3 regions of the Massilia sp. NP310 genome follow, and region 1 is predicted to be linked to each of the others. Evidence: predicted binding sites of a transcription regulator. Region 1 holds the regulator's gene; each other region holds the start of a gene.
What was found. The regulator HrcA, encoded in region 1, represses chaperone genes, less so after heat shock. The targets are predictions, from matches to a motif close to TTAGCACTCNNNNNNNNNGAGTGCTAA.

Region 1 (9,532 bases):
ACGCGCGACAACCTGACCCAGGTGCTGGACATCCTGCACGCCGACCTGCGCGACAAATTCGGCATCGCGGCGCCCGTGATCCTGGTCACCGGCCTGAATCCGCACGCCGGAGAAAACGGCTATCTCGGCCGCGAAGAGATCGACGTCATCACGCCGGTGCTCGAGGCCGCCCGCAGCCGCGGCATCGATGCGCGCGGCCCGTATCCGGCCGACACCCTGTTCCAGCCCAAGTACCTGAAGGATGCGGATTGCGTGCTGGCGATGTACCACGACCAGGGCTTGCCGGTGCTGAAGCACGCGACCTTCGGGCGCGGCATCAACGTCACCCTGGGCCTGCCCCTGATCCGCACCTCGGTCGACCACGGCACCGCCCTCGACCTGGCGGCCGAGGGCCTCGGCCTGGCCGACTGCGGCAGCATGGAAGAGGCGATCCGCGCCGCCATGCACATGGTGGCCGCGCGCCGCCAGGCCACTTCCGAATAACCAAGAAAGCAAGCATGAAACACGTCGCACGCAAGCGCTTCGGCCAGAACTTCCTGACCGATGACCATGTCCTGAACAATATCATCGACGCCATTGCGCCGCGGCGCGGTGAAACGATGGTCGAGATCGGCCCGGGCCTGGCGGCGATGACGGCGCTGCTGCTCAAGTCGCTCGACCATATGCACGTCGTCGAGCTCGACCGCGACCTGGTGGCGCGCCTGGAAAAAGCCTACCCGCGCGAGCGCCTCAGCGTGCATTCGGGCGACGCGCTCAAATTCGATTTCGGTTCGATCCCGGTGCTGGAGGGACAAAAACTGCGCGTGGTCGGCAACCTCCCGTACAACATTTCCAGCCCGCTGCTGTTCCACCTGGCCGAGTTCGCCCATCTGGTCGAGGACCAGCACTTCATGCTCCAAAAGGAAGTGGTCGAGCGCATGGTGGCCGAGCCGGGCACCAAGGCCTACAGCCGCCTGTCGGTGATGCTGCAATGGCGCTACGACATGGCCATGCTGTTCATCGTGCCGCCGACCGCCTTCGATCCGCCGCCGCAGGTCGACTCGGCCATCGTGCGCATGGTGCCGACCCGGCGCCAGTTGCCGTGCGACGGCAAGCGCCTGGAGGCGGTGGTGGCCAAGGCCTTCTCGCAGCGGCGCAAGGTCATTCGCAACTGCGTGGCCGGCATGTTCACCGAAGCGCAGCTGGTCGAGGCGGGCATCGATCCGGGCGTGCGTCCGGAAGCGGTCAGCCTGGAACAATACGTGGCGCTGGCCAACCTCCCCGTATCCTGACCCAGGGTGGTCGGCTACGCCGACCACGCGTTCAGCATCATCTGCCCCAATCAGCGCCGCCCGTCGGCGCTTTTTTTGCGTCGAAACACGTCCTGCTGCGCCGCAGCATACGGGTTATCACGTATTTCCGGGCGCTCGGTCGCCCATTTGCGCAGTCTGTCGCATGCCGCTGGAGAGCTGCGGCCCCATTTTCTATAGTGCTCACATGGACAGCCGATCCGGCGCCTCAACCGACCCACAGGAGCAAGAAATGAACGTCCTCAAGCACGTGGAAGCCATCTTCATCGCCGCCGCCATCCTCGCCGGCTTCAGCAGCTACGCCGTCGCCGCCAATGCGCGATCGAGCGAGGCTTACCAGTCGCAGGTGTCGGTGGGCATGGAAAAGATCGCCGTGGTGAAGGTCAGCGCCGCCCGCTGAGCAGCGCCGGCACACCGTACCGATGCGGCGGGCAAAAAAAAGCCCGCTCAAGGAGCGGGCTGAAATCCAATTCTTTTCTGAGGAGAGTTGGAGGAGACAGGAGTTATTATGCTGCGCGACAGCATATAAATCCAATTTTCCTTTCAAATACTCGACATAAGAATTGTGTATATCTGGTCAGGCTTACGCCGCGACGCAGTTGACCTGGATATTGGTCACTTCTGCATCAGGCATGACGCCAGTGCCGTTGACCACGGTGCAGACCTGGCCAGTCGGGTTGGCAATCACCACCACGCCATAGGTCGTGCCATAGCTGACATTCGGCAGCTGGAAGTCGATCGGCGTCGTGACACCGGCGGCCGGCTTCGTTACCGTACCCGCGCCGCCGGTGCTGCCGTTGGCCAGCACCAGGCCGTCGGCGGTCAGGCCATTGACCTTGCCGCTCAGCGGATAGTTGTTCACGATGCAGACGTAGGTGACGTTGATCTCCGCCAGCCGGCCCGCCGTATCGTTGAAGTTCGGGATCGTATTGTCCGGCGTAACGCATTGGCGCTGGAATTGCGGCGTCGACTTGAAGACGACGTTGTACACGTCACCATACTCGAGCTTGTTTGGGAACTCGAAGTTGACCGGGTCGCCCGGCTTGGCAGGCGGGTCGATCGGCAGGTCCATGCCATTGGTGGTCAGGACGGCGCCCGGATAGACGATGCCGGAGATCGTGCCTTTCACGGCGAACTCGGCTTTGTCGCTGCCGCCACAGCCGGCCAGGCCCGCGGCCAGCGCCAGCGCGAGGGCCGGACGGATCAGGGAAGACTTCATGCGTAACGCTCCAGGAAAAATTAAGGGGTGCAGGTGACGGCCACGTTGGTGACGTCGGCAGGTCCCACGGTGCCGCTGCCGTTGTTGACAGTGCAAGTCTGATTGGCAGGCTGTTGCAGGATGGTGACACCGTAAGGCGAATCTTCGGCGACATCGGCCATCTTGAACGAGGTGGCGCCGGCCTGGAGTGCCACACGGTCGGAACCGTTGACCAGCACCAGCTCACCTTTCAGGTTGCTGACGCTGCCAGAGAGAGCGTGGCGCTTGAGCGTACACGTGATGTAGACGGTGTAGACGTGATAGCCCGCGCGGCCACTCGCATTCTGGATATCGCAGCGCTCGACGTTCGATGGCGTGGATTTGATTTCGACGGAATAGCGGTCGTCGGTCGAGATCAGGTTGTCGAATGCCCAGGTCGCCGCACCGGTGCCATCGGCCGGCGGCGTGATCGCCTTTTCCTGGCCGTCGTTGGTCAGTACCAGACCGGTTTTGGTCACACCGGAAAAACTACCGCCCAGCACCAGCTGGCCATCGCTGCCGCCGCAGGCAGACAGTGCGACCGCGCAGGCCAGCGCCGCGCCGGCACGCAGGTAGGAACTCTTCATAACATCTCCAAAAAATCTAGCGGGAAAGCGCAGCTGCGCGGTGAGAATAGAAAAATCGCTCAACATTTTAGTCCATTTGGCAAGCAGCTGGTCCATTTCGGGCGTATATGGTTTTGTATCTTGGTGTAACCATAATTCAACAAAGGCAACATTCCAGGGTGCTAACGGCGTGCGCATTGCGTTCGGCGTAGCGCGTCGCTATGCTTGGGGCGCACCTTTTCTCCCTTAGTCTGGAAGCCGATGACCCGCCAACCCTGGCCGAAAGCCGTCCTGTTCGACCTCGACGATACCCTGTGGCCGATCGCGCCCGTGATCCTGGAAGCCGAAAAACTGTTGTATGCCTGGCTCGGCGAGCACGCGCCGCGGGTGGCCGAACGCTTCACGATCGACAGCCTGCGCGCTGCGCGCCTGGAATTGCTGGCCGCGCGCCCCGAATTCGGGATCGACCTGGGCGCGCTGCGCCATGCCGGCCTGGTCGCCGCCTTCGAACAGGTGGGCGAGGATCCCGGCAAGGTCGAGCTGGCGATGACCGTTTTCTTTGCCGCCCGCAATGCCGTGACGCCCTACGAGGATGTCGTGCCCGGACTCGAGCGCCTGAAGCGACGTGCCCTGGTCGGCTCGGTCACCAATGGCGTGGCCGACCTGCAGACCATCGGCCTGGCCCACCACTTCCAGGCTTCGGTGGCGGCGCGGCAGTATGGCCGCGCCAAGCCCGATCCCGGCATCTTCCTCGCCGGCTGCGCCGCGCTCGGCGTCCTGCCTGGCGAGACCCTGTACGTGGGCGACGACCTGTTGCTGGACGTGCAGGGCGCCCAGCGCGCCGGCCTGCGCGCGGCCTGGATGAACCGGACCGGCAAGGTCAACGAATTCGCCCATGAAGTCCAGCCCGACGTCGAAGTGGCCAGTCTCGACGCGCTGCTCGACTGGCTTGAATCCTTGTAGAAGCGCGAGCACGAGCGTTGGACATGCGTCACAGCAAGCCTTGCGCTGCCCGTGCCATGCCCCAACCTGCCTATAATGCACACGTTAAATACGCGCGCCATTAAACGTTTCCCGGAATCATGCAACTCGACCAACGTGCCCACACCCTGCTCAAAGCCCTCGTCGAGCGTTATATCGCCGACGGCCAGCCGGTAGGCTCGCGCGCGCTGTCCAAGCTGTCGGGCCTGGAATTGTCGCCAGCCACGATCCGCAACGTCATGGCCGACCTCGAGGAGATGGGCTTCGTCGCCAGTCCGCACACCTCGGCCGGCCGCATTCCGACGCCGCGCGGCTACCGAGTGTTCGTCGACACCCTGCTGACGGTGGGGCCGATCGACGACAAGGCGGTCGATGCCGAGCGCATGCGTTTGCCGCAGCCCTTGTCCAACCTGCAACCGCAAAAACTGATCGCCAACGCGGCGCAGATGCTGTCCTCGCTGTCGCAATTCGCCGGCGTGGTGCAGAGCCCACGCCGCGAATCGGTCTTCCAGCAGATCGAATTCCTGCGCCTGGGCGAAAAGCGCATCCTGCTGGTGATCGTCGATCCGCGCGGCGACGTCCAGAACCGGCTGCTGCTGCTCGATAAGGATTATTCCCCGGCGCAACTGACCCAGTCGGCCAATTACCTGAACCAGAACTTCGCCGGGCTGTCCTTCGACGAGGTGCGCAAGCGCTTGAGCGGAGAGCTGCAGCAATTGCGCGACGATATGGGCCGCCTGATGCAGGCGGCGGTCGAGGCTGGCAGCGAAGCGATGGCCGAGGGCGACGACATGGTCATCGCCGGCGAGCGCAACCTGCTGTCGGTGTCCGACCTGTCATCCAATATGAGCTCGCTGCGCCAGATGTTCGAGATGTTCGAGCAAAAAACCGGCTTGATGCAATTGCTCGACGTTTCGAGCAAGGCTGGCGGCGTGCAGATCTTCATCGGCGGCGAGTCGAAGCTGGTGCCGATGGACGAGATGAGCGTGGTGACCGCGCCGTATGCGGTCGACGGCCGCATTGTCGGCACCCTGGGCGTGATCGGCCCGACGCGGATGGCCTATGAACGAGTGATTCCGATCGTCGACATCACGGCCAAGCTGCTGTCGAACGCCCTCAGCCACTCCTGAATCGCTAAAAACTTAAGCCAGTGCAAGGCTGGCAACCTTCTTGCCACAATTTGACAAAGTTTTGGAAATGCAAATGAGTATGATTCTCAATTGCATTGAGCCGGAGCGCTCCGGCTTGTCCAGAACAATCAAATAACAGGAACAAGAGGGATGAAACTGACAGCAAACCGCATGACGCCGCTCGCCGCCGCCGTCGGACTGGCGCTCCTTGGCTTGCCGGCCATGGCCCAGCAATCCAACCAGCCGATGCACCAGGTGCACATCGTCGGCACCGCCGAGGAAGAACTCAAGCAGGCGATCGGCGTCTCGGTCATCACCTCGGAAGACATCGAAGCGCGTCCGCCGGCGAATGACCTGGCCGAGCTGATCCGCACCATGCCGGGCGTGAACCTGACCGGCAACAGCGCCAGCGGCCAATACGGCAACCACCGCCAGATCGACCTGCGCGGCATGGGCCCGGAAAACACCCTGATCCTGGTCGACGGCAAGCCGGTCAGCTCGCGCAATTCGGTGCGCATGGGCCGCAGCGGCGAGCGCAACACGCGCGGCGACACCAACTGGGTGCCGGCCGAAGCGGTCGAGCGCATCGAGGTGCTGCGCGGCCCGGCGGCGGCGCGCTACGGGTCCGGCGCCGCCGGCGGCGTGATCAACATCATCACCAAGGCGCCGGGCGACTATCTGACCGGTTCGGTCACCGCCTATGCGCTAGCGCCGGAGCACGGCGAGGAGGGCAACAGCAAGCGGCTCGGTTTCAACCTATCCGGTCCGCTGGCCGGCAAGCTCTCGTTCCGCGTATTCGGCAACGTCAACAAGACCGATGCCGACGAGCTGGCGCTGAACGCCACGCCGGACAATACCGCCAACGGCGCGATCCCGCCGGCCGGCCGCGAGGGCGTGCGCAACCGCGACATCGGCGGCCTGCTGCGCTGGGACTTCATGCCCGACCAGGTGCTGGAATTCGAATCCAACTTCAGCCGCCAGGGCAATATCTACGCCGGCGACCGGGCCGTGAATGCGGCCGGCTTCCCGATCCTGGGCGAGCTGGCCAATGCGGCCGCCGAAACCAACGTCATGCTGCGCCGCACCGCCGCGCTGACCCACCGCGGCAAGTGGGGCGCCACCACATCGCGCCTGTGGCTGACCTATGAAGGCACCGACAACACCCGCATGAACGAAGGCCTGGCGGGTGGGCCGGAAGGCAGCATCAGCGACCCGACCAAGAAATCGACGTCGGAACTCGAAACCTATGGCGCCAACGGCGAGATCAGCACGCCGCTCAACTTTGGCGGGGTGGCGCAGATGCTTACCGCCGGCTTCGAGGCGCGCAAGGAAAAGCTCAACGACCCGTATTCGATGACGCAGGCCGCCACCGCGATTCCCGGCATGCAGGAAGGCAACCGCGATGGCCGTTCGAGCGCCGAAACCTATGCTGTCTACGTCGAAGACAATATCGGCGTGAACACCGCATTCACCGTGACCCCGGGCCTGCGCTTCGACAAGCACAGCCAGTTCGGCACCAACTGGAGCCCGAGCCTGAACGCCTCGTATGCCTTGAGTCCAACCCTGACCCTGCGCGGCGGCGTGGCGCGCGCGTTCAAGGCGCCGAACCTGTACCAGTCGAACCCGAACTACCTGTACTACACGCGCGGCAACGGCTGCCCGATCAATAACCCGAACCTGGGCGGCGGCTGCTATGTGCGCGGCAACGAGAACCTGGCGCCGGAGACCTCGCTCAACAAGGAGATCGGCATCGGCTGGAAGGACCGCGGCCATGAGGCTAGCCTGGCCTACTTCCACAACGACTACAAGAACAAGATCACCGGCGGCATGGATCGCCTGCTCGGCAACACCTCGGCCAATGGCCGGTTGTTCCAGTGGGAGAACTCGCCGGAGGCGGTGGTGCAGGGCGTCGAGGGCAACCTGACGATCCCGTTCGGTCCGCGCCTGAAGCTGACCAACAACCTGACCTACATGATCGAGAACGAGAGCAAGAGCAATGGCGAGCCGCTGTCGGTGATTCCCGAATACACGCTGAACTCGACCCTGGACTGGAAGGTCAATGCCAGACTGACGACGCTGTTGACGGTGTCCTATTACGGCAAGCAGGAACCGCGGCGCCTGACCGGCACCGGCGGTCAGGCCAGCGGCGAGGCGCTCAACACGCTGGCGCCGTATGCCGTGGTGGGCGCCAACGTCGGCTACGCCTTCACGCCGAAGCTGTACCTGCGCACCGGCATCAACAACCTGTTCGACGAACGCCTGTTCCGGCGCAGCACCAACGGCAGCACGGGCGCCGAGTCGTACAATGAACCGGGCCGCTCGCTGTTCGTGAACCTGACGGCGTCGTTCTGACGACGCCTGGATAGAGAAAGGGCGCATGGGATGACTCCCATGCGCCCTTTACTTACTTTTACACTGTTACTTTTACACCGGCCGTGCCGGCCGCAGGATTACTCCGGCTTGGCGATGCCCCGGCACTCCGGGCAGCTGCCATAGATCGCCAGCGCATGCTCGACGATCGTGAAGCCGTGTTGCTCTGCAATCATCTGCTGGCGCTTCTCGATCTCGTCGTCGTAGAACTCTTCGACGCGGCCGCAGGTGACGCACACCAGGTGGTCATGGTGGGAACCGGCGTTGAGCTCATAGATGGCCTTGCCGGTCTCGAAATGGTTGCGGTTGAGCAGGCCGGCCTGCTCGAACTGGGTCAATACGCGGTAGACGGTCGCGAGGCCCACGTCCATATTGTCAGCAAGAAGGATCTTGTAGACGTCTTCCGCCGTCAGATGCCGTACGGAGCTGTTCTGGAAGATTTCCAGGATTTTCAGTCGTGGCAGCGTGGCCTTGAGGCCGCTCGCCTTCAGGTCGGTCGGGTTGTTACTCATGTTTGTCACTCGAATATTGGCGGAGTGCTTTATGATATAGCGTTTTGAAAGCTCCCGCTCGAACGTATTGAGGTTAACTATGCCTGTCAAACAAGCCGTATTCCATCGATTCTCCGCCAAGGCGGCGCTGGCGGCGGGCCTCGCCTGCACCTTGACGCTGTCCGGCTGCGCCTCCTGGCGCAACCAGACGCGTCCGGCGCCGCCGGTGGCGACGGATGCGGCCGCCAGTGCGTCCGACGCGGAAAAGTCGGCCGCCATCGCCAATGCCGGCGCCCAGACCGTCCAGGCGACGCGCCTGCAGCGCTTCCTGTGGATCTTCTCGCCTTATCGTCCAGACATTCAGCAGGGCAACTTCGTCTCGCAAGAGATGCTGGACCAGCTCAAGGCCGGCCAGACCCGCGACCAGGTGCGCTTCCTGCTCGGTTCGCCGCTGCTGATGGATGCCTTCCACGCCGACCGCTGGGATTACCCGTTCTACCTGGCGCGCGGCAATGGCGAGCTGACCACCAGCCGCGTGACCGTGTTCTTCAAGAACGACGTGGTCGAGCGTTTCGAGGGCGGCAACCTGCCGAGCGAGCGCGAGTACATCGACCGCATCGCCGGTCCAGCCAAGAAGAAGTCGGAGCAACTGCCTCCGAAACCGGCCGATGCGCCGGCTGTACAAATTAATGCGGGCAACACCGAACGTCGCCCAGGAACGCCATAATGACCATGTTGAATATCGCCGTTGCCGGCGCCAGCGGCCGCATGGGCCGCATGCTGATCGAAGCCATCCAGGAAGCGCCCGACATGCGCCTGGCCGGCGCCCTCGACGTCCCGGGTTCGCCCTTCATCGGCCAGGACGCGGGCGCCTTCGCCGGCATCCTGACCGGCGTGGTCATCGAAGACAGCATCAAGCACGGCCTGCACAATGCCGACCTGCTGATCGACTTCACCCGCCCCGAAGGCACCCTGCAGCACCTGGAATACTGCGCCGCCAACGGCAAGCAGATGGTGATCGGCACCACCGGCTTCGACGAGGCCGGCAAGGCCGCGATCCGCGCCGCCGGCGAAAAAATCGGCATCGTGTTCGCCCCCAACATGAGCGTGGGCGTGAACGTGACGCTCAAGCTGCTCGAAATGGCCGCCAAGAGTTTTTCGGAAGGCTATGACATCGAGATCGTCGAGGCGCACCACCGCCACAAGGTCGACGCGCCGTCCGGCACCGCCCTCAGGATGGGCGAAGTGATTGCCGACGCCATTGGCCGCGACCTGAAGGAATGCGCCGTCTATGGCCGCGAAGGCGTCACCGGCGAACGCGATCCGTCGACCATCGGTTTCGCCACCGTGCGCGGCGGCGACGTGGTGGGCGACCATACCGTGATGTTCCTCGGCACCGGCGAGCGCATCGAGATCAGCCACAAGTCGAGCAGCCGCGTGACCTATGCCCACGGCTCGCTGCGCGCGG
Region 2 (9,532 bases), 650 kb from region 1:
ACAGCATCAGTGCGGCAATGGTCAGGCGCAAGGGAGAATAAGAAGCGGCGCGTGTGGACATGGCGGGTCTCGTGAGGGCAGGCGGTCATGGTAAACCATGCGTGTTCGACCAGCAACACGGATGCCGTCTGACCGACTGCATCGATTGCGCGGAACGCAAGGGCATTGCAACGATGCTTTGCGCCTGTCGTGCGAAATATTTCTATACAGAAAGTAATTCGTGTTTTTTGCCACGAAATCACATTTTTCACCATGGAACCGTAATTTATTCATAGAAATAATGCTATTCTGTAGGACCACTCCTACTTTGCACCCTCACCACTCGTCCCCATGGACCGCTGCCGCTCTGCCTACAGCCGCCGCCTCGTCAAAGCGTCGCAACGCGAAAAGCGTCTTGGCATCCTTGCCATGCTGGGCCTTGCCACGGGCGTCGCGGGCGTGCTGGCGCCGCCGCTGGACATCGACTGGACCTGGCTGGACCGCAAGCCGGACGAGGTCATCCATGTCGGCGCGAGCCCCAGCGCCGCCATCGCGCCGGCCGCCGCCAGTGCGGCGCCGGCCGCGGAGCAGGGCGCCGCGCGGCGCGTCTATCCGTTCTCGATCATTCCCGGCGGCGTGGCGGACGCGGACGAGCTGGCGCGCGTCATCCGCACCGACGCCGTGGTCGCGGCGCACTATGCCGGCTTCGACGTCGCCAACGCGCGTGCGGTCACCGTCACCAAGCCGCGCGCCGTGTACGTGTCGTACCGTAAGGGCAACCGGGTGTACTGGACAAAGAAGAAACTCATGCTGGCGCCGGGCGAAACCTTGCTCACCGACGGCAGGAACGAGATGCGGGCGCGCTGCGCCAACCGGATTTCGGACGTGCCGATGTACCCGGTCGAAGCCAATGGCCCGACCGAATCGGAACTCGATTCCTTCGTCACCGAGGATGGCGGCGGCCTGATGGCGGTGGCGGCCGGCCTGGAGGGACTCGACGACGGTCCCGGAGCAGGACCGGCTTACTACCCCGACGTGTTCCCGGACGGCGCCGGCCTGCTGCGCGGCGCCGCGCCGGTCGCGCAGCCGCGCCTGGCCGACCTCATGGGCAGCCCGCCCGCGCGGTATGGCTCGGGCATCTCGAGCGGCGGCACGCTGGGCGATGGCAGCGGCGATGGCGCGACGGCGCCGCCAGCCGCTGGCAACCCGACGCCGGGCAACGCCAGCGAGGGCGATGGCGGCACTGGCGGGGGAGGCAATCCCGGCGACACGGGCGGCAGCCCGCCGGATACGCCGACGCCGTCGACACCGACGCCGGAAACCGGAACCGGTCCGGGCTCCGATCCCGATCCCGGCCCGGGTCCGAACCCGGAGCTGCCGCTGCCCACGCCTGGCGTGCCCGGCACGCCGGGTGGACCCGATACGCCGGGTGGCCCCGATACGCCGGGCACGCCGGGCACCCCGGGCCTGCCCCCGGACGATACCGAGGTCGAGCCGAACGATCCGGTCGACGTGCCGGAGCCCGGCACCCTGTGGCTGGGCGGCGTGGCCATGGCGGCCATGCTGTGGCTGCGCCGCAAGGGGCCGCGCGCCCGGCGCTGAGCCGCCGTCCCGGTTTTTCAGTAGGTCGGACAGCAAAAAGCCCGCGAGGCGTGAACCTCGCGGGCTTTTCGTCGTGGAGGACTGGCGCGCCGGCGTTGCCGCGGCGCGCCAGGCGACCGGCTGGATTACATCATGCCGTCCATGCCGCCCATGCCGCCCATGCCACCCATGCCGCCCATGCCGCCGGCTGGCTTGTCTTCGACGACTTCCGAGACCATGCAGTCGGTGGTCAGCATCAGGCCGGCGATCGACGCTGCGTTCTGCAGTGCCGAGCGGGTGACCTTGGCTGGATCCAGCACGCCCATTTCGACCATGTCGCCATAGGTGCCGTTGGCGGCGTTGTAGCCGTAGTTGCCGGTGCCGCCCAGGACGGCTGCGACCACGACCGATGGCTCGTCGCCCGCGTTCTGGACGATCATGCGCAGCGGCTCTTCCATGGCGCGCAGGACGATCTTGATGCCGGCGTCCTGGTCAGGGTTGTCGCCCTTGACGTCCAGGGTAGCGCGGGCGCGCAGCAGGGCCACGCCGCCGCCTGGCACGATGCCTTCTTCGACGGCAGCGCGGGTTGCGTGCAGCGCGTCTTCGACACGTGCCTTCTTCTCTTTCATCTCGACTTCGGTGGCTGCACCGACGCGGATCACGGCAACGCCGCCGGCCAGCTTGGCCACGCGCTCTTGCAGTTTTTCGCGGTCGTAGTCCGAGGTCGCTTCTTCGATCTGGGCGCGGATCTGCTTGACGCGGCCTTCGATCGATTCAGCCTGGCCGGCGCCGTCGATGATGATGGTGTTTTCCTTGCCGACTTCGATGCGCGAAGCCTGGCCCAGTTCGGCCAGGGTGACCTTTTCCAGGGTCAGGCCGACTTCTTCGGCGATGACCTGGCCACCGGTCAGGATGGCGATGTCTTCCAGCATGGCCTTGCGGCGGTCGCCGAAGCCTGGCGCCTTGACGGCGACGGTCTTCAGGATGCCACGGATGTTGTTGACGACCAGGGTCGCCAGCGCTTCGCCTTCGATGTCTTCGGCGATGATGACCAGCGGACGGCCGGCCTTGGCGACTTGCTCCAGCACCGGCAGCAGGTCACGGATGTTCGAGATCTTCTTGTCGCACAGCAGGATGAACGGCTGCTCGTGGACGGCGACTTGCTTGTCCGGGTTGTTGATGAAGTACGGCGACAGGTAGCCGCGGTCGAACTGCATGCCTTCCACGATGTCCAGCTCATCGTTCAGCGACTTGCCGTCTTCGACGGTGATGACGCCTTCCTTGCCGACTTTTTCCATTGCCTCGGCGATGCGCTCGCCGATCGAGGTTTCCGAGTTGGCCGAGATCGCGCCGACTTGCGCGATTTCTTTCGAGGTGGTGGTTGGCTTGGCGATCTTCTTCAGTTCTTCGACGGTCGCTGCGACGGCCTTGTCGATGCCGCGCTTCAGGTCCATCGGGTTCATGCCGGCGGCAACGAACTTCATGCCTTCGCGCACGATGGCTTGTGCCAGCACGGTCGCGGTGGTGGTGCCGTCACCGGCGTTGTCGCTGGTCTTGGAAGCGACTTCCTTGACCATCTGCGCGCCCATGTTCTGGAGCTTGTCTTTCAGTTCGATTTCTTTTGCGACCGAGACACCATCCTTGGTGACGGTCGGGGCGCCGAACGAGCGCTCGAGCACGACGTTGCGGCCTTTCGGGCCCAGGGTGACCTTGACTGCGTTGGCCAGGACATTGACGCCTTCGACCATCTTGGCGCGCGCTGCGTCGCCGAACACTACTTCTTTAGCTGCCATTTGTTATTTCTCCGAATGTATCGTGAATGGGGTCAGGGAATGAGACTTACTGGGCCACGACGGCCATGATGTCTTCTTCGCGCATCACCAGCAGTTCTTCGCCATTGACCTTGACGGCCTGGCCGGAGTACTTACCGAACAGCACGCGGTCGCCGACTTTCACTTCCAGCGGACGAACCTGGCCGTTGTCTTGCACTTTGCCGTTACCGACGGCGAGGACTTCGCCTTGGTCTGGCTTCTCTGCCGCGGCATCAGGAATGATCAGGCCGGACGCAGTCTTGGTTTCCTGGTCGAGGCGCTTCACGATAACGCGATCGTGCAGAGGACGAAGGTTCATGCAAAACTCCTTAATATTCAGTGGTTTAACTTGCGTTTTTTGACACCGTCGCAGTCTTGTGGCAAGCACCGCGTCGGTCTGCAAAGAGTTGTTAGCACTCTCTACTAACGAGTGCTAATTATAGGGACGATAATTTGCCATTTCAAGCAGCAAGATTGCTAAATACTTTCGTGCGCTTGAGCTGGCACAAGCCTTCAGGGCTTCAAGCAATGTGTTTTTGGCATCTCTCGCCACCCGGTGCGAACCTGGCAAGAGGCGGGCAGCGTACACCGCCTGGCGCTTTCCTGCCGCACGCCAGGCAGCCGGGACGGCCGGCGGCGGGCGCGGCATGCCGCACCGCAGCGCGATTCGGTTGACGGAAAATCCCTCTCGATCCTATAGTGTCGAATGATTTCCGAATTCCAAGACCTCTCAGACAAAATCGACCGGCTCGCCCAGCTGACCCAGTCGTTGCGCGCCGAGAACTATTTGCTGCGTCAGGCCAATACCCTGCTCAGCGCCGAGAACCTGGCATTCAAGGAGCGCCTGTTCGAGGCCCAGCGCCGGGTCGAGGCGCTGCTCGACGAGTTGCCCAAGCCGCCGGGCGAAGCGCAAGCCGAAGGCGAGGGTGGGCAACCCGAGCCCGGGCCGGATGAACCGCGGCCGCTCCATCTCGCGCATGCCGCCCGCCAGCAGGAGCAACGATGATCCATCTCGACGTCACCATCATGGGCCAGCCCTACCGCCTGGCCTGCCGCGACGGCGAAGAGCGCACCCTGCGCGAAGCGGTGGCCTACCTCGACGGCAAGATGTGCCAGCTGCGCGATTCGGGCAAGGTGAAGGGCACCGACCGCATCGCCGTGATGGCCGCGCTGAGCGTCGCCGCGGAATTCCTGTCGGTCAAGTCGCCGCAGGGACCGCTGTCGGACATGTCGATTCTCGAAGTCAAGCAAAAACTGGAAGCGATGCACACCGTGCTCGACAAGGCGCTGACGCCCCAGGAAAATCTTTTCTGAAAACCGAATCCATTTGACATGACGGATCAAAAGAGTAAACTGCGCTCTACCCTGCGGTGTTCGAGATTTGCCATATATTCCTTGAACCATTCTTACGCATAGGTCGTGGAACAAGTTCGATGGGAGTGAGCGTCACTCGTTTGACGAACCCGAAATTGATCTGACCGTGACCGCCTTGAACCGTTTTGGTTCAGGATGCCGGCAATAACGGCACTGGCGGGGGCTAGGATACACAAGCGGTTGCGCACTTTGTACGCAGCCGCTTTTTTTGTGCGCGCGTCAAACCTGTCGGCGCGCCTTGCAGGGAGATCGGCGCAATGCGCTATTGGTTGATGAAATCCGAACCGGACGAAGTCAGTTTCGACGACGTCCTGTCCGCACCCGGCCAGACCGTGGCCTGGTTCGGCGTGCGCAACTACCAGGCGCGAAACTTCATGCGCGACGCGATGGCCGTCGGCGACGGCGTCCTGTTCTACCACTCCAGCTGCGCCGTGCCCGGCGTGGCCGGGCTGGCCGAGATCGCGAGCGGTCCCTATCCCGACGCCACCCAGTTCGACCCCGCCAGCCATTACCACGACCCGAAAGCCACCCCGGAAACGCCGCGCTGGATCTCGATCGACGTGCGCGCGCGGGAGGCGGGGCGCTATCTGCCGCTGGCCGAGATGCGCACCGTTCCCGCGCTGGAAAGCATGGTGCTGCTGCAAAAGGGCAGCCGGCTGTCGATCTCGCCGGTCACCAGATCCGAATGGGATGCGGTCGTCCAACTCGTGCGCGCCAGGGAGGCCTGAATGGATCCCTGGCTGATCCTGGCCCTGCTGGCGATGGGCACCTTCGGCGGCTTCGCGGCCGGCCTGCTCGGCATCGGCGGCGGCATGGTGCTGGTGCCCTTCATCACCATGATCTTCACCGCGCGCGGCATCGCCGACGAACTCGTGGTCCACATGGCGATCGCCACCGCGCTCGGCGTCATCCTGTTTACCTCGATGTCCTCGGTGCGCGCCCACCACAAGCATGGCGCCGTGCTGTGGCCCGTGGTGCGCCTGCTGGCCCCGGGCATCCTGATCGGTTCCTGGATCGGTCCCTGGATCGGCAAGCAGATGAATACCTCGGTGCTGGCCTTCTTCTTCGGCTGCTTCGTCGCCTTCTCGGCCACCCAGATGCTGATCGGGAAGAAGCCGACGGCGGCGCGCGAATTGCCGGGCCGGGCAGGCATGTTCGCCACAGGTGGCCTGATCGGGATCCTGTCGGGACTGGTGGGCGCCGGCGGTGGCTTCGTCTCGGTGCCGTTCATGACGCGCTGTAACGTGCGCATCCATAACGCGGTCGCCACCAGCGCGGCGCTGGGCTTTCCGATCGCGCTCTCGGGGACGCTGTCGAATGTGTATTATGGCTGGGGCGAACCGGGCCTGCCGGCATGGTCGCTGGGCTTTGTCTACCTGCCGGCGCTGGCCATCATCGTGCTGGCCAGCGTGGCCATGGCGCCGCTTGGCGCCCGCGCCGCGCACAAGATGCCGGTGCGCCAGCTGCAGCGCATCTTCGCCGTGATCCTGTATGCGCTGGCGGCCTATATGTTCTGGAAGGCGTTCAATTAAGCCTTCCTGACGCGCGCGCGGTCGAGCGGCAGGTCGCGCATGCGCAGGGCGCAGGCGTCGAACACCGCGTTCGCGATCGCCGCCGCGGCCGGGCCTTGCGCCGCCTCGCCGGTGCCCAGGAAGGGCTGGCCGGGGCGGTCGATCAGGTGCACGTCAATTTTCTCCGGTGTTTGGGCGAAGCGCAGGATCGGATACGAGGCCCAGTCCACGGTGAGCACGCGCGCGGCGTCGAAGCGCACCTGTTCCAGCAGCGTCCAGCTGGCCGACTGCACGATGCCGCCCTCGATCTGGTTGCGCACGCCGTCCGGGTTGACGATCTCGCCGCAATCGACGGCGCTCGACACGCGCGTCACGCGCACCAGCCCCGTTTCGCGCGCCACTTCCACCTCGACCGCCAGCGCGCAATACGACGCCAGGTTCTTGTAGCGCGCAAAAGCAAAACCGCGGCCACGCCGCGCGGTCTTCTTGTAGCCATCCCAGCCGAACTTCGCCGCCGCCAGCTCGACCACGTCGATGGCGCGCGGATCTTCCAGGTGGCGCAGGCGGAACGCGACCGGGTCGACTTTCGCCGCGCGCGCCAGCTCGTCCATGAAGCTCTCGATCGCGAACACATTGCAATAGGCGCCCAGGCCGCGCATGGCCGAGGTGCGCAGGACCGCCTTCGGCTGGAAGTGATGGGTCACGCGCGCGTTCGGCAGCCGGTAATAGGGGACCGCGTTGCGGTCGCCGCTGCCTTCCGGCTGCGGGCTGGGTTTCGGGGTGGGCGGCGCGAATGGTTTTGCCAGATGCGTGGCCGGCAGCAGGTTGCCGGCCTTGCCGGGACGGGTGTTGTGCGAAGGCGTGAAGACGTCGTACTGCCAGTCGGCGATGCGGCCGTCGGGACCGAGCGTGGCCGCCACCTCGGCCACCATCGCCGCGCCGAACGGTTCCCATGCATGCTCGTCCTCGCGCATCCACTGCACCCGCACCGGCCGGCCCGGGAAGGCGCGCGCCAGCAGGGCGGCGTCGGCCGCCACGTCGTCGGCGCCATTATGGCCATAGCAGCCCGCGCCCTCGACGTGGATGCAGCGGATCGCGTCTTCCTTTACCGCCAACAGCTCGGCCAGCGCGCCGCGCAGCGGGAACACGCCCTGCGAGTGGGTCCAGACCGTGTAGCGGTTCTCCACCAGCTGCGCCACCGCGCACGAAGGCCCGATGGAGGCGTGCAGCTGGAAGGGACGGGTATAGGTGGCCTTCAGATGCACGCCTTCTTGCACCCGCGCGCCGCGTTCGAGGATGGTGGTCGGTTCGGCCGGCTGCGCCATCACCAGGGCCTTGACGTCCGGGTGGACCGGCAGCGCGGCCGGCGTCTCCCAGCGCGCGCCGCGCGCGAGCAGCGCGGCGGCCTTCACGGCGCGGTATTCGCCGTCCGCGATCACGGCCAGGAAGCGGCCGTCGCGCACGACTTTCAACACACCGGGCAGGCGCATGACGGCGGCCGTATCCACCGCGCTCAAGGTCGCCGCCTGCGCGGGAGGGCGCACCACGCGCGCATGCACCATGTTCGGCAGGCGCAGGTCCTGCACGTAGGCGCGTCCGCCCGTGACCTTGGCCGGGATGTCGATCCTCGGCAGCGACTTGCCGATCGCCGTCGCCAAGCCGGGCGCTGGCGGCGCCGGCTGCGGCGTGGCGCGCAGGCGCAGTTCCTGGCCGGTGACCAACTGGCCGAAGCTGGCGCGGCGGCCGTCAGGGGCGATGAAGGCGCCATCCTTCAATGCCAGGCCGGCCGCTGGCGCTGCCAGGCGCGCCGCCGCCAGTTCGCCCAGGCGCATCCGCACCTGGCCCGCCGCATGGCGCAGCGCGGCGCCGCTGTCCTTCATCGAGTTGCTGCCGGCGGTCATGCCTTCGTCCGGCGTGCGCGCGGTGTCGGCGGTGACGAGGGTCAGGCGCCCAGGCGCGATGCGCAACTCGTCGGCCACGACCTGCAGCAGCGCGGTCTTGATGCCTTGCCCGAGCTCGGCCTTGCCGGTGAAGACCGTGATGCGTTCGTCGGCGTCGATGCGGATCCAGGCGTCGAGCCAGGGCGTTTTTTCGAGGCTCTTCGGCAATGCATCCTGCGCCGACCACGCCGGCATCGCGAACGACAGCGTCAACGCCCCGCCCGCGGCCAGGAAGCGGCGCCGACCCTGGTCGAGGCTCATCGCTTGCCTCCGGCCGCAAGCCGGTCCGCCGCGCGCCGCACCGCGCGCAGGATGCGCATATGGGTGCCGCAGCGGCACAGGTTGGGCGACATGTGGGCGCGGATCCGGGCGTCGCTCGGATTCGGTTCGCGCTCGAGCAGCGCGGTGGCCTGCATGATCATGCCCGCGATGCAGTAGCCGCATTGCGCCGCCTGCTCGTCGATGAAGGCCTGCTGCAGCACGCCGGGCGTGTCGCTGCTGCCCAGGCCCTCGACGGTGCGCACGGCGCGCGCGCCGACGCTCGACACGGGCACCAGGCAGGACATCACGGGCTTGCCGTCCATGATCACGGTGCAGGAGCCGCACTGGCCCAGGCCGCAGCCGAACTTGGCGCCATTCAGCCCCAGGTCGTTGCGCAGCACGTACAGCAGCGGGGTGTCGGGTTCAAGGTCGACGGCGTGGCTCTTGCCGTTTACCTGCAGGCGGTAGGTCGTCATGGTGCTCTCGCTTTGCTCACTTGCTCGTCCAGTTCCGGCCAGGCCGGCTGGCCGGCGCCGTACTTGCGCAGGTAGGCGGCCAGCGCGCCGGCCTGCTCGTCAGTCAGGATCGCCTTGAAGCCGGGCATCCAGCGTCCCGCTTCGCCATCCGGCGGCAGGATGCCGGTGTCGACGATATGGATCAGGCTGCGCGGGTCGGGGTCGTACAGGGCGATCGCCTTCTGCAAGGGCAGGGCGGCGCCCGAGCTCGGGGCGCGGCCGACGTCATGGCAGCGCGCGCAGGAATTGGCGTAGAGCTCGTAGCCGAGGCGCATGCGCGGCAGTTCGGGATCGGCGGCGGCGGGCTGGGGCAGCGGGCCGTCCTGCTGCGCCGGCGTCGTGCGCGCCGGCGCCTGCGACAGGTGGCCGTGGGTCCAGGCGGCCAGCGCGGCGACGTCGCCCGCATCGGCCTGGGCCAGGTGCATCACCACGTCCTGCATCGGGCCGCCGGCCACTGCGTGATCCTCGGCCATGCCGGTGCGCAGGTAAGCCTGCAGCGCTTCGCGCGTCCATGGCAGCGGCGACGGCGAGTGACGGTTCAGGGCGGGCGCATACCAGTC
Region 3 (9,532 bases), 1.6 Mb from region 1:
ATACCGGCCATGCTGGCCCAGGCGCAGGAAGCCAGCACCGGCAACGGCGCCAGCGCCGCGCTGCTGTTCATCGACCTGGACGAGTTCAAGCATGTCAACGACACCCACGGCCACGCCACCGGCGACCAGCTGCTGAAGGCCGCCGCCGGCCGCCTGTTGTCCTTGCTGCGTCCGGGCGACGGGGTGGCGCGCTTCGGCGGCGACGAATTCGTGGTGCTGCTGTCGCCCTGCGACGGCGAGCGCCAGGCCGCCTCGGTGGCCTCGCGCATCGTCGAGGCTTTCGCCGTGCCGTTCCTGATCGGCGACGAGCTGCACGCCGTGGGCTCCTCGATCGGCATCAGCCTGTATCCGCGCGACGGGCTCGATGCCGAGACCCTGGTCAGGCACAGCGACATCGCCATGTACGTCGGCAAGAACGAGGGCAAGGGGCAATACCGCTTCTTCGATCCCTCGCTGTCGTCGACCCTCAACTCGCGCGCGCGCCTGAAGCAGAACATGCTCGAAGCGCTCGAGGCCGACCAGTTCGTGCTGCACTACCAGCCGCGCGTGGACGCGCGCAGCGGAGAATTGCTGAGCATGGAAGCGCTGGTGCGCTGGCGCCATCCGTCCCTGGGCATGGTGGCGCCGGGCGAATTCATCCCGCTGGCCGAAGCCACCGGGCTGATCGTGCGCATCGGCGAGACCGTGATCGACAAGGCCTGCGCCCAGCTGGCCTCCTGGCGCGAGGCCGGCGTGGCGCTGGTGCCGGTCTCGATCAACGTCTCGCCCAAGCAGTTCCTGCGCGGCGGCGTGCAGCGCCAGCTGAGCGCGGCGCTGGTCAAGCACCGGGTGCCGGCCAGCCTGATCGAAGTCGAGATCACCGAGTCGGCGATGATGGGCGACCAGGACGACATCCTGGCCGAGCTGGCGGCCCTGCGCGCGCTCGGGGTGAAACTGCATGTGGACGATTTCGGCACCGGCTACTCGTCGCTGTCGCAGCTGCAGCGTCTCAAGATGGACGTGCTGAAGGTCGACCGCGCCTTCACCACCGAGCTGGCCAATTCGAAGGAGGGCAAGGTGTTCTTCCAGGCCATCGTGTCGATGGCGCACGCGTTGGGCATGTCGGTGGTGGCCGAGGGCGTCGAAACCGAGGAACAGCTGGCGATCCTGCGCCACCTCGATTGCAACGAGGTGCAGGGTTACTTTATCGCGCGTCCGGTGCCGGCCGACGAGATGGCGGCGATGATGGAGCGGCGTTATCTGCTGGACGCGCAAACCGCCCCCGCTGTTTAGTAAAGAACATAAACTGCGCCGTCATGAGGTCTTGTTGGTCGCCATGGCCTGCCGACTGTGCTTAACTCGACGCCATGAAGATTGTTTGCTCCCTGTTCGCTGCATTCGCCATGCTGATCGGCGTGGCCTGCGCGCCCGCCGCCGCATTCGAGCGGGGCGAGCCCATGAACGTCGCCAGCTTCAACCTGCGCTATGACAATCCCCAGGATGGACCCAACGCCTGGCCGGCGCGCAGGGAGATGGTCAAGGCGCTGATCCGCCATCACGAATTCGACATCGTCGGCACCCAGGAGGGACTCGCCGGCCAGGTCGCCGACCTGGCGCAGATGGAAGAATTCGACCACGTCGGCGTCGGCCGCGACGATGGCAAACAGGCCGGCGAGCATTCGGCCATCTTCTTCCGCAAGAGCCGCTTCGCGCTGCTGGACAAGGGCGATTTCTGGCTCAGCGAAACGCCCGACCGGCCCTCGCTGGGCTGGGATGCGACCTGCTGCCATCGCATCGTCTCGTGGGCCAGGCTGCGCGAACGCGCCAGCGGCCGGGTGTTGTACGTGTTCTCGGCGCACTTCGACCATGAAGGCGTCGTCGCGCGCCGTGCATCGAGCGAGCTGTTGCTGCGCAAGATCGCCGAGATCGGCCGCGGCGAACCGGCCATCTGCGTCGGCGACTTCAATTCGACGCCCGACACGCCGCAGATGCGGGCGATGGCGACGACCATGCGCGACGCCTACCGGGTCAGCAGCACGCCGCCGTACGGGCCGATCGGCACCTACCATGGCTTCAGGATGGATGCGCCGCTGCAGGACCGCATCGACTACGTCTTCGTCGACCGCCATTTCGAGGTGCTCAAGTACGCGGCGCTGGGCGATTCGCTGCGCGGGCGCTATCCGTCGGACCACCATCCGGTGGTCGCGCGGGTGCAGTTCAGGTTGCGCTCAGTCGAGGTCGGCCGCGTCGTGCCGCTCGTGCACCTGGTCGGCTTCGGGACCGAACGAGCGGTTGACCTTGCGCCCACGGATGACGGCCGGCCGCGCGGCGATCTCGTCGGCCCAGCGTTTGACGTGCCTGTATTCGTGCACGGAGAGGAATTCGGCCGCCTCGTACAGCTGGCCCAGCACCAGCCCGCCATACCAGGGCCAGATCGCCATGTCGGCGATCGTGTACTCCTCGCCCGCGACGAAGCGCTTGTCGGCCAGGTGGCGGTCGAGCACGTCGAGCTGGCGCTTGGTTTCCATCGCGTAGCGGTCGATCGGGTACTGCAGCTTTTCCGGCGCATAGGCATAGAAGTGACCGAAACCGCCGCCGACAAAAGGAGCCGATCCCATCTGCCAGAACAGCCAGTTCATGGTCTCGGCGCGCGCCACGCCGTCCTTCGGCAGGAAGGCGCCGAATTTCTCGGCCAGGTAGACCAGGATCGAGCCGGATTCGAACACGCGCACCGGCTCGGCGCCACTGCGGTCGACCAGGGCCGGGATCTTCGAGTTGGGATTGGCCTCGACGAAACCGCTCGAGAACTGCATGCCTTCGTTGATGCGGATGAGCCAGGCATTGTACTCGGCGCCGCTGTGGCCGGCCGCCAGCAATTCTTCCAGCAGGATCGTTACCTTGACGCCGTTCGGCGTGGCCAGCGAATACAGCTGCAGCGGATGCTGGCCGACCGGAAGTTCCTTGTCGTGGGTCGGGCCTGCGACCGGGCGGTTGATGCTGGCGAAGGTTCCGCCCGACGAGGCGGGCGGGGTCCAGACTTTCGGTGGGACGTAGGATGCTTGGTCAGCCATGGGGTCTCCTTGAACCTGGTCAAAGAAATCATTCTAGCCAATGGGAGAGAAACGCGTTGGCGCGGCCCCGAAAAGGGGCGGGCGGCCTGCCACTTGCTGCAAGATTCGTACGACTTTCCGCATTCTCCAGGAGAAAAGTCTGCTGGCGCTGGCTTCGGCGCGCGGGATTTCCTATCCTGTCCCGTCCACCACGCAAAAGACCAGGACATGACGAAACCCTCGCGTCGCGACGCCTTCAAGATCCTGCTGGCGGGCGCCAGCCTGCCGGCGCTGCCCATGGCGGCGGCATCGACTGACTGCCAGGCTGGCGGGAAGGCCTGGCGCCGCGGCATCGAAGGCCAGCGCCGGGCCGACCAGGGCGACGGCACCTACCTGAATCCCATTATCGCCGGCGACCATCCGGACCCCACCGTGCTCAAGGACGGCCAGGACTACTACCTCACATATTCTTCGTTCTATTCCTACCCGGGCCTGGTGATCTGGCATTCGACCGACCTGGTCAACTGGCGCCCGGTCGCGCCGGCGCTGAGCAAACCCCTGGGGACGATCTGGGCCGTCGACCTGTGCAAGCACGACGGCCGCTATTTCATCTACATCCCGGCCGCGCCGGACGGCAAGCCGTGGTCGATCTACGCGATCTGGGCCGACCGCATCGAGGGGCCGTGGAGCGATCCGGTTGACCTCAGGATTGCCGACTGCATCGATCCCGGCCACGTGGTGGGCGAGGACGGCAAGCGCTACCTGTTCGTCAACGGCATCCGCAAGATCCGGCTGACCGACGACGGGCTGGCCACCGATGGCCGGCTCGCGAAGGCCTACGAGCCCTGGCGCTATCCGGCCGACTGGATCGTCGAGAACTTCGCGCCCGAAGGGCCGAAGCTGCTGCGGCGCGGCAAGTGGTTCTATCTGGTGACGGCGGTCGGCGGCACCGCCGGCCCGGTCACCGGCCATATGGTGATCGCAGCGCGCTCGACCTCGGTGCATGGACCATGGGAACACTGCCCGCACAACCCGCTGGTGCGTTCGCTGGGCACGGCCGAACCGTGGTGGTCGCGCGGCCATGCGACCCTGGTCGAGGGGCCGTCCGGCGACTGGTGGATGATCTATCACGGCTACGAGAACGGCTACCGCACCCTGGGGCGGCAGACGCTGCTGGAGCCGATCGAATGGACGGACGACGGCTGGTTCCGCGCCATGGGCGGCGACCTGTCGCGGCCATTGCCGATGCCGAAGGGAGGAAAGGCCGGCCCGGCCGGCCAGGCGCTGTCCGACGATTTCAGGCGCGACCGCTTCGGCGTGCAGTGGGCCTTCCACGATCCGGCGCCGGACGAGATGCGCCGCGCGCGTTACACGGATACGGGGCTGCGGATCGCCGGTCGCGGCGCGTCGCCGGCCGACAGCCGGCCGCTGACCTGCGGCGTCGGCGACCGCGCCTACGAGGTGGAGGTGACGCTCACCCTGGAGGGAGAGGCCGAAGCCGGCCTGCTGCTGTTCTACAGCCAGAAAGCCTTCGTCGGCATCGGGTTCACGCGCGACGAGGTCAAGACCTTCCAGTACGCCGAAGAACAGGGCTGGGCGCGGGGCAAGCGCAAGACTTCCTCGGTACGGGTGCGGATGACGAACGACGAGCACGTCGTCACCTGGCGCTACTCGCACGACGGCGGCAAGACCTGGACCCTGCACGGGACACGGATGGAAGTGTCGGGCATCCACCACAATGTGTTCGGCGGCTTCCTGAGCCTGAAGGTCGGCATCTATTGCGCCGGCGCCGGCGCGGTGACGCTCGGCGATTTCCGCTACCGGGCGCTGTGAGTGCGGGACTGACAGCGCCAAAGAAAAACCCCGCCGCAGCGGGGTTTCCGATGGAGCAGGGCCGGCTTACACGTAAGCCGCCAGCGCGCCTTTCATCTTCTTGAGCGCGGCCGATTCGATCTGGCGAATACGCTCGGCCGACACGCTGAACTCTTCGGCCAGCGTATGCAGCGTGGCGCCCGAGCCGTCGTCGTTGGCCAGCCAGCGCGCCTCGATGATGCGGCGCGAACGCGGGTCGAGCTTGCCCAGCGCCGTTTCCAGGCCTTCGGACTGCAGGCGGGTGACCTGCTCGGCCTCGAGCACCTTGGTCGGTTCCTGCTGGTCCGACGACAGATAGGCGATCGGCGAGAACTTGTCGTCTTCGTCGTCGGTCGGCGACTCCAGCGCGATGTCGCGGCCCGACAGGCGAGTTTCCATCTCGATCACTTCTTCGCGCTTGACGCCCAGCAACTTGGCGAGGTCGTCGACCTGGCTTGGCGACATCGCGTCCAGGCCGGTCTTGTTGCTGCGCAGGTTGAAGAACAGCTTGCGCTGGGCCTTGGTCGTGGCGACCTTCACCAGGCGCCAGTTCTTGAGAATGTATTCATGCATCTCGGCCTTGATCCAGTGCATGGCGTACGACACCAGGCGCACGCCCTGGTTCGGGTCGAAGCGCTTGACCGCCTTCATCAGGCCGATATTGCCTTCCTGGATCAGGTCGGCGTGCGGCAGGCCATAGCCCAGGTAGCCGCGCGCGATCGATACCACCAGGCGCAGGTGCGACAGCACCAGCTTTTGCGCGGCGTCGAGATCGTGGTCGTCGCGCAGCCGCTTTGCCAGCGATACCTCTTCTTCGTGCGTGAGCATCGGCAGGCGATTGACGGCCGAGATATAGGCGTCGATATTGCCCAGATTGCCGGTGAAACCCAGTCCCAGAGCACGACTGCCGGTCGGAACCAATGCGGATTGTGCGGACATATTCATTTCCCTCGTAGTAATCTTGCTGCATCCTCAATGTGCCATAACTTATTGCCTTGCGGCACTGCTGTTACGGCTTGTTACCTGGATGCGTGACTTGAATTTCGATTGCCTTGGACCATATATTAGCACTCCCCCGAGGTGAGTGCTAGAAGTGGTCCCGGCGCTTAAGATTGTTCAAAGTATTGCTCTCGGGAATCGAATTGCCGACGGTTCCACTGTAGAGCAGGTATTGCTTGTCCAGTTGATTCGGCTCAAAAGTGAGCCAGGAATGACTGGAATAACGTTAGACACAGATTACGGCCGCAGCGGCACGTATTCTGTTGAATGGCGCACGTACCCACGGCGCAGCCTGTAGGACTTATGCGCGTGGAAGCGTAGGGGATGGCAGCTAGGCCGTAGGATTCATTGCGGTGTCATGCGACGCGGTCTTGTCCGGTAAAGGGGCAGGCAGCCACACAGGAGGGCCGCCTAGCCCTGCTACACCAGATGGTGACGCTTATCGCGTTTTCAATACCATCTCGACAGTTTTTTTCAATGCAACTTTGTAGGACCGCGTTCAACGCTGGCGCGCCAGGTGACGCCGCACTGACAGCAGGGCGCCGACCAGGCCCAGCGCGGCGCTGATCGCCAGCAGGCCGGCGATTTCGAGTCCACCCAGCGGCATCAGCTGGAAATTCGAGCCGTACAGCCGGGCGAACTCCCCGATCGCGCCGTTCAGCGGGCGCAGGGCCAGGGTCACCGCGCCCAGCGCCACCGCGCCGGCGCACAGGCCGAGCAGGGCGCCGGTGTAGAAGAACGGACGGTGGATGAAATCGTTGGTCGCGCCCAGCAGTGTCGAGACCGAGATTTCTTCTTTCTGGGTCAGCACCTGCAGGCGGATCGTATTGAACACGACCGCGATCACGACGATGCCCAGGGTGGCCGCCAGCAGCAGCAGCGCCAGGCGCAGGATGGCCAGCATCGCGGCCAGGCGCTTGACCCAGCTTGAGTCGACCTGCACCGTTGCCACGCCCGGCAGTTCGCCCAGGCGCTCGGTAATCAGGTCCACCTGGGCGGCGGCGCCGGCGCTGGCGAAGCCTTCCAGCTTCATTACGTAGCTGTCGGGCAAGGGGTTATCGCCCAGGGTTTCCAGCACGTCGCCCAGGCCGCTACGCTCCTTGAGCGAAGCGAGCGCCTGCTCGCGCGGCACGAAGGCGATTTCCGCCCCTTGTCCACCCTGCGGCGCGACGATCTGGCGGATGCGCGGCGCCAGCGCTTCGGCATCGGCGCGGCTGGCGTCGTCGCGCATGAACAGGCTGATCTCGGGATCGACCGACAATTGCTCGGACAGCGGACGCACATTGTCGAGCAGGGTGATACCCGCGAACGGCAGGGTCAGCGCGAGCGCGACCACCAGCACGTTGAACAGGAAGCTGCCGGGCGACTTGCGCACTGTCGACAGCGCGGCCCCGAGGGCGAAGCGGTGCTGGCGCAGCCACGGGCTCATGCCGCACCTCCGACCAGCTGGCCCTGCTCGAGGCGGATCACCCGCGTGCTGCCTGCCAGCACCTGCTCGTCGTGGGTCGAAATGACGCAGGTGACGCCGGCGGCGTGGAAGGCGCGCAGCGCGTCGAGCACCTTGTCGGCCGCCACGCGGTCGAGATTGGCGGTCGGCTCGTCGGCCAGGATGATCTGCGGCCGGTTGACGATCGCGCGCGCGACCGCCACCCGCTGCTGTTCGCCGCCCGACAGTTCGAGCGGCATCGCCTTGGCGCGGTCGAGCAGGCCGACCCGGTCGAGCGCGGCGCGGGCGCGCTGCGCAGCGTCCGCGGTGCGGGCGCCCGTGACGAGGAGGGGCAGCATGGTGTTGGCCAGGATGTTGCGGTCGTTGAGCAGGCGCTGCTGCTGGAAGACGATGCCGATGTTCCGGCGCAGGAACGGAATCCCGGCCGGCTTGATGCGGCCGATGTCCTGGCCGTTGACGATCACCTTGCCGCTGCTGGGGCGCTCGACCGCCGCCACCATCTTCATGAGGGTCGACTTGCCGGCGCCCGATGGGCCGGCCAGGTAGACCAGCTCGCCCTTGGCGATGTCGAGCGAGACGTCGTGCAGCGCATAGGCGCCGCGCGCATCGCCGTGGGTGTACTGTTTGGATACCGACTGGAATGCGATCATGGGTCCCCGTTCCGTCAGCCGAGCAGCGCTTCGACGAATTCTTCGGCGTTGAACGGCTGCAGGTCTTCCAGCTTCTCGCCGACGCCGATGAAGTACACGGGGATCGGACGGGTGCGGGCGATCGCCGCCAGCACGCCGCCCTTGGCGGTGCCGTCCAGCTTGGTCACGACCAGGCCCGTGAGCTGCAGGGCGTCGTCGAAGGCCTTCACCTGGGCCAGCGCGTTCTGGCCGGTATTGCCGTCGATGACGAGCAGGGTCTCGTGCGGCGCGCCGTCCATGCCCTTGCCGATCACGCGCTTGATCTTCTTGAGCTCTTCCATCAGGTGCAGCTGGGTCGGCAGGCGGCCGGCGGTGTCGATCATGACGACGTCGGTGCCGCGCGCCTTGCCCGACTGCACCGCGTCGAAGGCGACGGCGGCCGGATCGCCCGACTGCTGCGAGATCACGGTGACGTTGTTGCGCTGGCCCCAGACCATCAATTGCTCGCGTGCGGCGGCGCGGAAGGTGTCGCCGGCGGCCAGCAGCACCGACTGGTCGAAGCTCTGCATATGCTTGGCCAGCTTGCCGATGGTGGTGGTCTTGCCGGCGCCGTTGACGCCCGAGATCATCATCACCAGCGGTTCGTGGCGGCCCAGCTCCAGCGGCTTCTGCAACGGTTGCAGCAGCTCGATCATCAGCGCCTTGAGCGCGGCCTTGACGGCGGCGGCGTCCAGCAGCTTGTCTTCCTTGACCTTGCGCCGCAATTCGCCCAGCAGATGTTCGGTGGCGTCCATGCCGGCGTCCGACATCAGCAGCGCCGCCTCGAGTTCCTCGTACAGGTCTTCGTCGATGCGGGCGCCGACGAACAGCAGCGACAGGTTGCTCGAGGTCTTGGACAGGCCGGCCTTCAGGCGCGCCATCCACGAGGTCTTCTTCTCGGCCTCGGTGGTCGGGCGTTCGGCGGTTTCGGGGAACAGGTTGGCGCCTTCGTGCAGGACGCTGGCTTCGGCGGCGATCGGGGCCGCGGCGATGGGCGCCGGGGCCGAAGCGGGGGCGGGAGCGGGGGCGGGCGCAGGCGGCGCGGCCGGCACGACCGGTTCCGGCGCCGGTGTGTCAGGCGCTTTTTTTCTTTTGAAGAAGCTAAACATAGTGTCTGGTGGCGGGACTGCGTGCGGACGCCGGCGTGGCCGGCGATGAAAAAACTAGCGAATATTTTACCAGAGCAGCAATACGGTCTTGCATTGCACGTGAGCGACACCACGCTTGCACGCCAAGTATCGCCTCCCTGAAGCCTTGCCGGAATCCAATCGTTCATGCTGGCGGCATGCCCGGTGTCGCTGCGGCGCATCGGATGCCGCTCGATCGTTGCGCGGGCGCATACAAGAACCGGTAAAGATGAAAACTACGAGTAGATTTTCGAAAAATACTGCAGTAGTATTTTTTCGCAATAAATTGCCCTCTCGACAGGGTATGAACACCTCGTCCTCTTCGTAGTCCAGCACCCGTTCCAATGCAGCACCGCGGCCGTCTCACCAGCCGGACCACCATCGCCACCGATGCGATGCCCTGCAACCCCA

Region 2: a site for HrcA is predicted at 3,782-3,808, ahead of groES (co-chaperone GroES). Genes of this name have one in related genera too.
Region 3: a site for HrcA is predicted at 5,945-5,971, ahead of rpoH (RNA polymerase sigma factor RpoH). Genes of this name have one in related genera too.

What each region holds. Positions count from the first base shown of each region.
Region 1 covers NZ_CP080379.1:3,749,772-3,759,303, reverse strand. The annotation lists gene pdxA (4-hydroxythreonine-4-phosphate dehydrogenase PdxA) at 1-483, shown strand, start outside; gene rsmA (16S rRNA (adenine(1518)-N(6)/adenine(1519)-N(6))-dimethyltransferase RsmA) at 498-1,271, shown strand; gene KY496_RS16500 (hypothetical protein) at 1,522-1,689, shown strand; gene KY496_RS16495 (hypothetical protein) at 1,873-2,508, opposite strand; gene KY496_RS16490 (hypothetical protein) at 2,529-3,113, opposite strand; gene KY496_RS16485 (HAD family hydrolase) at 3,354-4,055, shown strand; gene hrcA (heat-inducible transcriptional repressor HrcA) at 4,175-5,203, shown strand; gene KY496_RS16475 (FepA family TonB-dependent siderophore receptor) at 5,354-7,555, shown strand; gene fur (ferric iron uptake transcriptional regulator) at 7,654-8,085, opposite strand; gene KY496_RS16465 (outer membrane protein assembly factor BamE) at 8,165-8,791, shown strand; gene dapB (4-hydroxy-tetrahydrodipicolinate reductase) at 8,791-9,532, shown strand, end outside.
Region 2 covers NZ_CP080379.1:3,102,708-3,112,239, reverse strand. The annotation lists gene KY496_RS13770 (hypothetical protein) at 1-61, opposite strand, end outside; gene KY496_RS13765 (PEP-CTERM sorting domain-containing protein) at 409-1,581, shown strand; gene groL (chaperonin GroEL) at 1,707-3,353, opposite strand; gene groES (co-chaperone GroES) at 3,400-3,690, opposite strand; gene KY496_RS13750 (hypothetical protein) at 4,078-4,377, shown strand; gene KY496_RS13745 (cell division protein ZapA) at 4,374-4,685, shown strand; RNA gene ssrS (6S RNA) at 4,731-4,912, shown strand; gene KY496_RS13735 (EVE domain-containing protein) at 5,003-5,473, shown strand; gene KY496_RS13730 (sulfite exporter TauE/SafE family protein) at 5,474-6,277, shown strand; gene KY496_RS13725 (molybdopterin cofactor-binding domain-containing protein) at 6,274-8,457, opposite strand; gene KY496_RS13720 ((2Fe-2S)-binding protein) at 8,454-8,933, opposite strand; gene KY496_RS13715 (cytochrome c) at 8,930-9,532, opposite strand, start outside.
Region 3 covers NZ_CP080379.1:5,301,714-5,311,245, forward strand. The annotation lists gene KY496_RS23455 (EAL domain-containing protein) at 1-1,272, shown strand, start outside; partial or broken gene KY496_RS23460 (endonuclease/exonuclease/phosphatase family protein) at 1,437-2,111, shown strand; gene yghU (glutathione-dependent disulfide-bond oxidoreductase) at 2,208-3,050, opposite strand; gene KY496_RS23470 (family 43 glycosylhydrolase) at 3,258-4,862, shown strand; gene rpoH (RNA polymerase sigma factor RpoH) at 4,929-5,819, opposite strand; gene ftsX (permease-like cell division protein FtsX) at 6,379-7,308, opposite strand; gene KY496_RS23485 (cell division ATP-binding protein FtsE) at 7,305-7,976, opposite strand; gene ftsY (signal recognition particle-docking protein FtsY) at 7,991-9,103, opposite strand.